One region of the Anoxybacillus sp. B2M1 genome, then DNA from elsewhere that is predicted to be linked to it. Evidence: riboswitches for the same ligand, from Rfam matches in the RefSeq annotation. Region 1 holds a riboswitch; each other region holds the start of a gene.
What was found. Region 1 has a riboswitch for S-adenosylmethionine ahead of GFC28_RS08470 (methionine biosynthesis PLP-dependent protein). Riboswitches for the same ligand answer to the same signal wherever they lie in the genome.
Positions count from the first base shown of each region.

Region 2: it holds a riboswitch for S-adenosylmethionine, as region 1 does, so the genes downstream of both, mtnK (S-methyl-5-thioribose kinase) here and GFC28_RS08470 (methionine biosynthesis PLP-dependent protein) in region 1, are expected to answer to the same signal.
Region 3: it holds a riboswitch for S-adenosylmethionine, as region 1 does, so the genes downstream of both, GFC28_RS15335 (O-acetylhomoserine aminocarboxypropyltransferase/cysteine synthase family protein) here and GFC28_RS08470 (methionine biosynthesis PLP-dependent protein) in region 1, are expected to answer to the same signal.

Region 1 is NZ_CP015435.1:1,759,454-1,763,449, reverse strand. Features, by position in the region: gene GFC28_RS08480 (GntP family permease) at 1-732, shown strand, start outside; gene GFC28_RS08475 (3-hydroxybutyrate dehydrogenase) at 750-1,526, shown strand; SAM riboswitch class I at 1,598-1,705, shown strand; gene GFC28_RS08470 (methionine biosynthesis PLP-dependent protein) at 1,785-2,888, shown strand; gene metC (cystathionine beta-lyase) at 2,893-3,996, shown strand, end outside.
Region 2 is NZ_CP015435.1:1,491,610-1,495,605, forward strand. Features, by position in the region: gene GFC28_RS07195 (pyridoxal phosphate-dependent aminotransferase) at 1-509, opposite strand, end outside; gene GFC28_RS07200 (carbon-nitrogen family hydrolase) at 605-1,420, shown strand; SAM riboswitch class I at 1,510-1,617, shown strand; gene mtnK (S-methyl-5-thioribose kinase) at 1,710-2,903, shown strand; gene mtnA (S-methyl-5-thioribose-1-phosphate isomerase) at 2,921-3,982, shown strand; gene GFC28_RS07215 (sugar ABC transporter substrate-binding protein) at 3,979-3,996, shown strand, end outside.
Region 3 is NZ_CP015435.1:3,152,301-3,156,296, reverse strand. Features, by position in the region: gene GFC28_RS15335 (O-acetylhomoserine aminocarboxypropyltransferase/cysteine synthase family protein) at 358-1,674, opposite strand; SAM riboswitch class I at 1,745-1,844, opposite strand; gene GFC28_RS15330 (SCP2 sterol-binding domain-containing protein) at 1,920-2,267, opposite strand; gene GFC28_RS15325 (thioredoxin family protein) at 2,527-2,841, opposite strand; gene GFC28_RS15320 (toprim domain-containing protein) at 2,857-3,204, opposite strand; gene gcvH (glycine cleavage system protein GcvH) at 3,388-3,771, opposite strand; gene GFC28_RS15310 (arsenate reductase family protein) at 3,846-3,996, opposite strand, start outside.

The DNA.
Region 1 (3,996 bases):
ATGGCGATTTTCGGGTATTGGTGGTTAAAGCGCATGGTGATGAAAGCGGTTGCAAAAGGAGAGAAATTTGTAGCAAGAGAGGGAGATCCACTGGACGGTACAAGGGAATTGCCGCCTCCTATTTTGGGGTTTATTCCGCTTCTTGTCGTGTTGGTAATTGCTTTTGTTTTCCATCATTCGTTGCAGCAATCGGCATTAATCGTGGCGCTTCTTGGCGGAGTCATTGCGGTATATGCTCTCAATCGCCGCTATTTCCAAAACTTTAGCGGGGCTGTTTCTGAGGGAACTTTAGGCGCATTGATCGCGCTTGGAAATACGGCGGCCGTCGTCGGTTTTGGCGGTGTGGCGAAAGCCGTTCCAGCGTTTACGGATGCCGTGCACGCGATTACCAGTATTCCAGGCAGTCCATTAATTGGCAGCGCTATTGCTGTCAGTGTCATCGCTGGCCTAACCGGCTCGTCATCAGGAGGTCAGGCTATTGCTCTTCCGTTGCTCGCTCCGCATTATTTGGATATGGGAGTCCATCCTGAAGCGCTGCATCGGGTGGTCGCGATTTCGTCAGGAGCTTTGGATTCTTTGCCGCATAATGGCTATGTCGTGACAACGATTCGAGCGATTTGCGGTGAAACGCACCGCGAGGCATATGGCGCGGTTGGGGCTTTAACGGTTATTGTACCTGCTCTTGGGACGATTCTTGCGATTATTCTTTTCTCATTAGGACTAGGGATATGAACGAGGAGGAATGAAAAATGGTAGACGATCAAGTATTGTTCATAACAGGAGCGGCGCAAGGAATCGGCTTTGAAATCGCCAAATGCTTTGCTGAGCATGGCACGAAAGTCGTTCTTAGTGATATCAATGAAAGGGCTGTCCAAAAAGCAGCCGAATCGTTATGTGCACAAGGCTGGGATGCATGGGGACTGAAGTGTGATGTAACAAAAGAAGAGGAAATCAAACAAATGTTGGCTCAAACTGTTTCTCGTTATGGCCGGATTGACATTTTAGTGAATAACGCTGGGCTGCAGCATGTGGCGCCGATTGAAGAATTTCCTTCCGAATCGTTTGAAAAACTGATTCGCGTCATGCTTATTGCGCCGTTTTTGGCGATAAAGCATGTATTTCCCATCATGAAGCAGCAGCGTTATGGCCGGATTATCAATATGGCCTCGATTAACGGTTTGGTCGGCTTTGCCGGCAAAGCGGCGTATAATAGCGCGAAACATGGGGTCATTGGCCTAACCAAAGTAGCTGCTCTAGAAGGAGCCGCTCATGGTATTACAGTGAACGCTTTATGCCCGGGATATGTCGATACGCCGCTTGTACGCAACCAGCTGGCCGATTTGGCCGCAACACGCCGCGTGCCGCTTGAGCATGTATTAGAGGAAGTCATTTATCCGCTTGTGCCGCAGCAGCGCCTGCTGTCAACGAAAGAAGTGGCCGATTATGCGCTCTTTTTAGCAAGCGAAAAAGCAAAGGGAATTACCGGGCAGGCCGTTGTGATCGATGGAGGATATACCGCGCAGTAAAAAAAAGCTTGCAAATTATCAGAAAATCATGTAAATTGATAGAAAATCAGAAAATTCCATATCGTCGTTCATTCTTATCAAGAGAAGCGGAGGGAACTGGCCCAGTGAAGCTTCAGCAACCAGCCGATATCGGTCAGGTGCTAAATCCAGCGAATTGGTTTCAATTCGAAAGATAAGAAGAAGCGCTTTTGTTGATCTGTAAAAGTCTTCTTCTTAAAGAAGGCTTTTTTTATTGGAGGAAAGGAAGGAGAAAAAAGGATGGAAAAAGTAGAAACCTTACTGGCGCAGATTGGCAACAGAAGCGAGAAGCTGACAGGAACCGTCAATCCGCCTGTCTATTTTTCCACCGCTTATCGCCATGAGGGAATTGGTCAATCAACAGGATTTGATTACATCCGTACCGGAAACCCGACGCGCAAAATTGTAGAAGAAGCCATTGCTAAACTGGAGGGAGGAGATCAAGGGTATGCATTCAGTTCGGGAATGGCGGCGATTCAGACGGTGCTTTCCCTGTTTGAAAGCGGTGATGAATTTTTAGTGTCTGCCGATTTATATGGAGGAACGTATCGGCTATTTGAAAGAGGCTGGAGAAAGTACGGCTTAGCGTTTCATTATGTTGACTTTCGCGACATACAATTAGTGGAGAAATCGATTTCGAAAAACACAAAGGCGATTTTTTTAGAAACGCCGACAAACCCGCTTATGCAGGAGACAGACATCGACGAGGTGGCGAAACTGGCCAAACGCCACGGGCTGCTTTTGATTGTGGATAATACGTTTTATACGCCTGTGATCCAGCAGCCGATTCGCCACGGAGCGGATCTCGTCATCCATAGCGCAACAAAATATTTAGGAGGTCATAATGATGTGCTCGCTGGTCTCGTCGTCGCAAAGGGTGAGCCTCTTTGTCAACGGCTGGCCGAGTATCACAACGCAATCGGCGCGGTCCTGTCGCCATTTGATTCATGGCTGTTGATTCGCGGCATGAAAACACTGGCGCTGCGAATGAGGCAACATGAAGAAAATGCGCGGAGAATCAGCGAATTTTTGGCATCACACGAAGCGGTCACGGATGTGCTGTATCCAAGAAGAGGAGGCATGCTGTCCTTTCGCCTGCGTGAAGAGCGGTGGGTCAACCGCTTTTTGCAAAGCTTAAACGTCATTACATTCGCTGAAAGCTTAGGAGGAGTTGAAAGTTTTATTACATACCCGGCGACGCAAACGCATGCCGATATCCCTGAAGAGATTCGGATTGCCAATGGGGTATGCAACCGCTTATTGCGCTTTTCTGTAGGCATTGAGCATGTGGAGGATTTAATCGCTGATTTGTCGCAGGCCTTGGAAAATATGAAAGAGGTGTAGCGCAATGGAAAAATCATTTTCATTTCAAACCAACTTATTGCATAACAAATGGAAAGTGGATGAGCAGACAGGAGCGGTCAGCGTGCCCATTCAGCACGCTTCGACGTTCCATCAAGCGGATTTTGATGTGTTTGGAAAGTATGATTATAGCCGATCTGGAAATCCGACGCGCGAGGCGCTTGAAGAGACGATAGCGGAGCTGGAAGGAGGAATCCGCGGCTTTGCCTTCTCTTCGGGAATGGCGGCGATTTCGACCGCGTTTTTGTTGCTTTCCAAAGGGGATCATGTGCTCGTGACCGAAGATGTATACGGCGGAACGTACCGAATGATTACCGAAGTATTAAGCCGTTTTGGCATCGAGTACACGTTTGTCGATATGACGGATTTGCATGCAGTCGCTTCCCACATCCGGCCAAATACAAAAGTGATTTATGTAGAAACCCCTTCCAACCCGCTATTAAAAATTACGGATATTCGCGGCATTGTGAAGCTGGCAAAAGCGAACGGTTGTTTAACCTTTTTAGACAATACGTTTATGACTCCGGCATTGCAGCGGCCGCTTGAGCTCGGCGTCGATGTTGTGTTGCATAGCGCGACAAAATTTTTATCAGGACATAGCGATGTGGTGGCCGGGTTAGCGGTTGTCAAAGATCGCGGGCTGGCCGAGCGGCTGTATAAGCTGCAAAATGCCTTTGGCGCCATATTGGGAGTGCAAGATGCTTGGCTCGTTCTGCGCGGCTTAAAAACCCTTCACGTCCGTTTACAGCAATCAAGCCAATCGGCGCTGAAAATCGCTTCGTTTTTAGCGAAGCACCCAAAGGTAGAGGAAGTGTACTATCCAGGACTTTCTTATCATCCGGGACATTCGGTACAACGGTACCAAGCAGAGGGATTTGGCGCGGTGCTTTCGTTTCGCTTAGCAGATGAAGCGGCCGTCCGTACGTTTGTCAAGCATGTCCAAATTCCGGTGTTTGCCGTCAGCTTAGGAGCGGTCGAATCGATCTTATCGTATCCGGCTAAAATGTCGCATGCGGCGATGCCAAAAGAGGAAAGAGAACAAAGAGGAATTACAGATGGCTTGCTGCGTTTAAGTGTCGGATTGGAGGCC
Region 2 (3,996 bases), 270 kb from region 1:
TTGGCTTTCTCCACCACCTTTTCATCCAATTGACGATAATCAGGCAAAAAGCCGTTTTCGCTATAAAGCGGCATCATTTCCATTTTCGCACGCGCTAATGCCACTCCCGACCAATAATCAGGGTATCCCGGATCCGGAACAAGCACAACATCGCCCGGATTTAATAAGCACTGCGGGATTTCCACAAGCCCTGCCTTTCCGCCGAATAAGACAGCTACCTCTCGCTCAGGATCAACCGTAACGCCATATTCGCGCTGATAGAAAGCAGCGACCGCCTCTTTTAAAAACGAATAGCCACGAAACGGAGAATACTTATGGTATTTTGGATTAGCCGCCGCTTTTTGCAGCGCTTCTACGATATGCGGAGGCGTCGGTTGATCAGGATTGCCTTGGCCAAGATTAATCACATCATGTCCTTGAGCCACCACTTTTCCTACTTTGTCGACAAGCGAAGCAAAAAACTGCTTCGGAAGGCTTTGCAACAACTCGGATTGGACAAATGATTTCAATTGCTTCACCTACTCAAAAAATTCTTGAAATTCTAGTCAAACATCATATATCGTAAAAATTAAATTGTAAAGACATTTTTTTGAGGTGAACGATTATGACATTGAAAATTGCTTGTCTTCAGCTCGATATTGCTTTCGGAAATCCTGCGGAAAATAAACGCCGCGTTCAACAAGAGATCGAAAAAGTTTGTCAAAGTTCTGTTGACGTCATCGTCCTTCCTGAACTATGGACAACCGGATACGATCTCGCACGCCTTGACGACATTGCTGATGAGAATGGCGCTGATACAAAATCGTTTATTAGCAAGCTCGCCCGCCTGCACAACGTCTGTATTGTTGCTGGCTCCATTGCCAAAAAAACCGCTGCCGGCATCACCAATACCATGTACATCGTCAATCGAGACGGCAACATTGTAGGAGAATATAGCAAACTCCATCTCTTTCAGCTCATGGATGAGCATTTGTATTTACAATCCGGTGAATCGAGCGGCTTATTTACCTTGGAGCAAACGTTGTGCGCGGGAGTCATTTGCTATGACATTCGTTTCCCTGAATGGATTCGCGCCCATACAACCCAAGGCGCAGAGTTATTGTTTGTGGTCGCCGAATGGCCACAGCCCCGCCTTGAACATTGGCGCACCCTTTTGCAAGCGCGCGCGATTGAAAATCAATGCTATGTAATCGCCTGCAATCGTGCTGGAAAAGATCCGAACAATCAATTTGCTGGCCATTCACTTGTCATTGATCCATGGGGAGTCATCCTCGCCGAAGCCGATGAAAATCCATGCTCTCTTATGGCCGAAATCCAGCTGTCAAAAGTGAAAGAAGTTCGAAAGCAAATTCCTATTTTCCAAGACCGCCGACCGGAGCACTATATTTCGGCCGAAAAAAATTTTCAAAAAAACAGTTGACAAAACTGGCAAATCGAATGTATGATTCGAATCAAGCGAATTGAAAAAAGTTTTGCATTGTTAAAAATATTCGAATAAAACCGAACAAACTCTTATCAAGAGCAGGTGGAGGGACGAGCCCGATGAAGCCCGGCAACCGACTTAACCAACGTTAAGCACGGTGCTAATTCTTGCAGCAACACGCTGAGAGATAAGAGGGGAGAAGCCGACTTCAAACCTCTTTCGAAAAGCGAAAGAGGTTTTTTTCATTGTTTCATTGATTGAGTGAATGATAAGGAGGGTACAAATGATGACACATTCTAAACAATCCGTCTATGAGCCTTTAACGGAATCGGGAGCGGTTGCACTTGCTGCTCGATTAGGCTTATTTCCGGAAGGAACACCATTCATTTGCCAAGAAATTGGCGATGGTAACTTAAATCTTGTGTTCCATGTATTCGATCCCCAAACAAAGAAAGGAGTCATTATTAAACAAGCGCTACCATATGCAAAAGTGGTCGGTGAAAGCTGGCCGCTTACGCTTAAGCGGGCTGTCATTGAAAGCCATGCGTTGCGCACGTTTGCCGACTACGTTCCGCAATACGTGCCAAAGGTATACTACTCAGATGAGTCATTAGCGATTACCGTGATGGAGGATTTATCGCATCTGCAAATTGCACGAAAAGGATTCATTGCTGGAAAAACATATCCGCTTCTTTCCCAGCACATTGGCGAGTTTATCGCTAAAACGTTATTTTACACATCGGACTTTGGCATGAACCAGCAGCAGAAAAAACAGCTGCAGCAAAATTTCATCAATCCAGAGTTATGTAAAATTACCGAAGATCTCGTCTTTACTGATCCGTTTTTCGACCATGAAACGAATAATTTTGAAGAGGAGTTGCGCCGTGACGTAGAGGCTCTTTGGAATGACGGTGCGCTTCATCTTGAAGTAGCAAAACTCAAGCGGAAATTTTTAACGGAAGCCGATGCGCTCATTCATGGGGATTTACATACTGGAAGCATTTTTGCAAGCGACACAGAAACAAAAGTCATTGATCCTGAGTTTGCGTTTTACGGCCCATTCGGGTTTGATATCGGCCAATTTTTTGCCAATTTACTCCTAAATGCGTTGTCCCGTTCTGAACATGAGCCGCTATTGGCTCACATCGAAAAAACATGGAATGTATTTACGCACACGTTTGCTGCCCTTTGGGAACAGCACAATGTAGAACCGTATGCAAAAACCGAAGGATTGTTGCAAGACGTGCTGCAGCAAACGCTCATCGATGCGGTCGGCTTTGCTGGTTGCGAAGTCATCCGGCGCACGATCGGCTTAGCCCATGTCGCCGATCTTGACGGAATCGAAGATCAACCTACGCGCATCCATGCCAAACAGCTTGCCCTTCAGCTCGGGCGACAACTGATTTTACATCGCCAGACGATCCATGAAGTGCAACAAATACGTTCTTTGTTCTTTCAAACATTTGCTGCCACTCATTAAACGAAAGGAAGAAGAATATGGATTCATTGCTCTCCATTCCGCGTTCTGTTGAATGGAATCACACACATTTGACCATTTTAAATCAGCAAAAGCTACCAAATAAGACTGAATATTTAGAATTAAAAGATATCCAATCCGTGTGGGAGGCAATTGCCACATTGAAGGTTCGCGGTGCACCAGCGATTGGCATCACAGCTGCATACGGCCTTGCATTAGCGGCACAAAGCTATCAAACGAATTCTCTCGAAGATTTTCGCAACCTTCTGAAAAAGGATCGTGATTATTTGGCAAGTGCCAGACCGACAGCCGTCAATTTATTTTGGGCGCTCGACCGCTTGATGGCCAGCATTGCAAACGTTTCGTCTGTCGCCGATGCCAAAAAAGCATTGGTTCATGAGGCAGTCCGTATTCAAAGTGAAGATGAGAACACATGTCGCTCCATCGGTGAACATGCCCTTTCTCTTTTTCAAGAGGGAGATCGCATTTTAACCATCTGCAATGCTGGATCAATCGCTACTTCTCGGTATGGTACCGCGCTTGCTCCCTTTTATTTGGCGAAAGAACAAGGAATTCGTCTGCATGTCTATGCTTGCGAAACAAGACCCATTTTGCAAGGCGCGCGGCTGACGACATGGGAGCTCATGCAAGCAGGCGTTGATGTAACGCTGATCACTGATAATATGGCAGCACAAACTATAAAGACAAAAGATATTACAGCTGTCATCGTCGGTGCTGACCGCATTGCCGCAAACGGAGATACCGCCAATAAAATCGGTACATTTGGCTTGGCATTGCTCGCTAAAGCATTCAACATTCCTTTCTATGTAGCGGCTCCCCTGTCCACTATTGATTTATCGACTAAGACAGGGGCAGATATTCCGATTGAAGAGCGTCCGGCTGAAGAAATAACCGAGCTGGCAGGAACACGAATCGCTCCTCCTGGAGTAAAAGTATACAATCCTGCTTTTGATGTGACGCCTCACGAGCTGATTACAGCTATTATTACTGAAAAAGGAATCATAAGCGGCCATTATGAAAGCGTGCTGACGGCTTTGTTTAAGGAGGAAATCAAGCGATGAAAAAACGACAAACA
Region 3 (3,996 bases), 1.4 Mb from region 1:
AAGGTGTCAACAGAAAAAATTATTCCTAATTATAGAATCCATACACAAGCGCCGATGATCCATTCAAAATGCTCTGGCTTAACACAACCTTTTCGGCATCTCCTTCGAACAAACACACTGGCGAACCCATTTTGCCCGCAAAACGTTCGTTGTATGACAAGGACATGCTGACAAGCCGGCAAGCAAAGAGGTTACAGATTACGACAGAAAAGCGAGGAATCGGGCGATGTTAGTCGGCTTTTATTGGATCATCAACACGCCTTGTTTTTGATATGTTCTAACCCTTCATTGAAACTATTGTTTCATCAAGATGAATGGACTATTTTTATGACCGATTCAATTGTTTGCGGCTATTCTTTACACTTCTGAATACAGCGAACGAATTCCTGTGGCAATGGAGATGGCCTGTTCTAAATCATCAATTAAGTCTTCTACATTTTCGATGCCGACCGATAGACGAATCAAGTCTTCCGTAACTCCCGAGGCCTGCAAATCTTCTGAGCTCAACTGCTGATGCGTGGTGCTGGCTGGATGAATAATTAAGCTTTTGGCGTCTCCTACATTGGCCAAGTGCGACCAAAGCTTCACGTTGTTAATGAGAGCCGCTCCCGCTTCTCTTCCTCCTTTAATGCCGAACACCACAACGGCTCCCGCTCCTTTCGGCAAATATTTTTCGGCCAAATTTTGGGCTGGATGCTTTTCGTGTCCAGGATACAGCACCCATTCTACTGCCGGATGGCGATCTAAATAGTCTACAATCCGACGCGTGTTAGCAATATGCTCTTTCATGCGTACATGAAGCGTCTCAAGCCCTAAATTAAATTGAAACGCATTAAATGGGCTAATCGCTGGTCCAAGATCCCGCAGCAATTGCACACGAGCCTTAATGATATAAGCAGCCGGACCTAAAGCTTCTGCATACACAAGATTGTGATAGCTTGGATCCGGAGTTGTAAATCCCGGAAATTTAGGAGAATCCCAATTAAACTTTCCTCCGTCTACAATAATGCCGCCAAGCGTTGTACCGTTTCCAAGCAGCCATTTAGTAGCTGAATGAACAACGATATCCGCTCCATACTCAATCGGACGGCATAGATATGGAGTGGCAAACGTATTATCAATAATGAGAGGAATGCCTGCCTCATGCGCAATGTTGGCTACCGCTTCAATATCTAGTACGTGCAAACTTGGATTACCAATCGTTTCTGCAAAGATCGCTTTCGTTTTTGGCGTAATGGCAGAACGAAAATTTTCCGGATTAGCGGGATCAACAAAATGCGTTTTAATCCCATATTTCGGAAGGGTAGTGGCAAAGAGGTTATAGGTACCTCCATATAGCGTTGAAGCTGACACAATCTCGTCTCCTGCTTGCGCTATATTTAAGATCGCAAGCGTGATTGCGGCCATGCCGCTTGCTACTGCAAGGCTTCCAATTCCTCCTTCTAATTGTGCCACTCTTTCCTCAAAGACTGTGGCGGTCGGGTTATGAATGCGCGTATAAATGTACCCTTCTTCTTTCAATGCGAATAAGTTGGCTGCATGCTCCGTATTGGCAAATTGATAAGCGTTCGATTGATAAATCGGAACGGCTCTTGCTCCTGTCACAGGATCTGGACTTAATCCCCCATGCACCGCAAGCGTTTCTAAACGATATGATTTTTCGCCCACTGTCATCCTCTCCTTTTCATAATCAAATGAAAACCCCCTCTTCATCATAAGAAGAGGGGGGAATTTCCTTTAACTCTTCTTATCTGCCAGAGCGATACACCCTGCTGGAATTGGCACCGTGTCAAACCGGTTGCCGGGCTTCATCGGGCCAGTCCCTCCACCACTCTTGATAAGAACTTGTTTATTATTTTATTTTTCTGAATAATAACACTGTTTTTTTATCATGTCAATAACATTTCGTGATTTCATATTCAAGAGGCATAACGATATGGTTTAGCTAAATGAAGAAGCGATTCTAATAAAAGCATGTGACGAAAGCTACCGGAAACCACTAATTCTTTTAAGCGGAGCTGCTGCTGCAATTTAAGTTCACCTTTCAACAGACTAACAAGCGCCTCTTTCGACCCTCTAATGGTTAATATCTTCCTTTCATCAGCTTCCTTCGCCAGATGAACTCCCGTTTTTGAAATGGCGAAAATCAGTGTTTCTGCATCGCATTCAAAGCGAATGTAGAGTTCCTCCTCCGGTAAAATCGGCAACAGATGGTGCAACGTCTGTACACGTTCCATAAATTTTTTAGTTAATTCATAAATCTTCATCGTTTTCCCGCCTCTCCATTATCCTTTTCTCTCATTTATTTCCATAGAAAAAGGCATAATTCCTTTATAAACTTGTCGACAAATCATCAAGAAAATGGACACGATTTTTCATATTTCCCGAGAAATATGTCAAAAAAACTCTAAATAAAAAAGCAAGCCCCCAAAGGCTTGCTTCAATCTATACGGATGCCAACACTTCTGCACAATCTAAAATGGACCCATCTACTGTTTGTTCTTCTCTTATCCATAAATGCATGCATTACGGCTTTTGCAATTCTTGAATCACCTCATATAAATATGGGACAGATTGAAATGCATATAACTTCTTTTTCATTTCCCCGTTTCTAAATAACAACAGGCAAGGTACACTTTCAATTTCCCAGCTGACCGCTCGATCCGGCATATAGTTAATATCGGTCTTCCGAAAGGCTACATGAGAAACTAGCTCTTGAACAATGCTGACCATGCGATTCGCCAGCTGGCATGTGCCGCACATCGGTGTATATACATACAAACATACAAACTCCTCCTGCTGAATGAGTTCATCTAATTGCTGTATCGTTACTTCTTCCACACTTCTTCACACCTTTTACCAATCATCTGCATACACATCAATATTAGCGCTCAGCAGCACCGTTGCAATATGTTTTTTAGGTGCTGCGGCCACCTCTCGATACATGCGATCAATATATAAATGCTCCGCCTCAGGAAATTCACGGCGCAGCTGCTTTCGCAATCGTTCTCCCGCTTCATCAGAATCCACTAAGATAAACACTTCTTTATCATACAGCTGATCAATCCACTCATCTAATTTGGCACGGCTGATCGTCCCGTTTGTGCAAATGATTTCAACGGAATCTTTAATCATGCCCTCTATTTTCTTTTTGTCGGAGCGCCCCTCAACAATAATTACTTTTTCTTTATCCATCATGATCATCACCTAATGAAAAGAAGTTATGTATATTGTATTCCATTCGCTCTTTGTTTTCTACCTTCCTGCTTCCAAAAATAAAACAGCCTTGAGATCGGAGAAAAAATCCATGCTTACTTTAACCATTCACTATTCATATAAAAGATATAACGCCGCGGCATTATTAGCCACGGCGTGCTAGAATCGATCTTATTCTTGGTTAATCATTTGCTCATATTGTTCAGCCGTCAATAAACGATCGATTTCGCTTAAATCAGTCGGCTCAACAACAATCATCCATGCCTTCTCATATGGAGATTCATTGACAAATTCAGGATTGTCGTTTAATTCTTCATTAATTTCAACAACTTTTCCGCTGATAGGGGCATACAGCTCAGAAACCGTTTTCACTGATTCAACACTGCCAAACGGCTCGTTTGCTGTAAGTTCCGCACCTACCTCTGGAAGCTCAACAAATACGATATCTCCTAACTCGGATTGCGCAAAATCAGTAATTCCAATTCGAACTTTACCATCTTCCACACGTACCCATTCATGTTCTTCAGAATAGCGCAATTCTTTTGGTGTGTTCATGATTTATGTCCCTCCAACAGCAATGTATTCTTTTTAATAATAACTGATTTTTTTGAAAAACTCGACTGTATTCGTTATACTTGTCCAAAAATTTTTTCATAAGCTTGCTCATCAAATCCTACTACCACATGCGTCCCATCTGTTGCAATCGGCCGTTTAATCAGCATGCCATCCGATGCCAATAGTTCAAGCAGCTCGTCGTCAGTCGCTGTGCTGATGCGATCT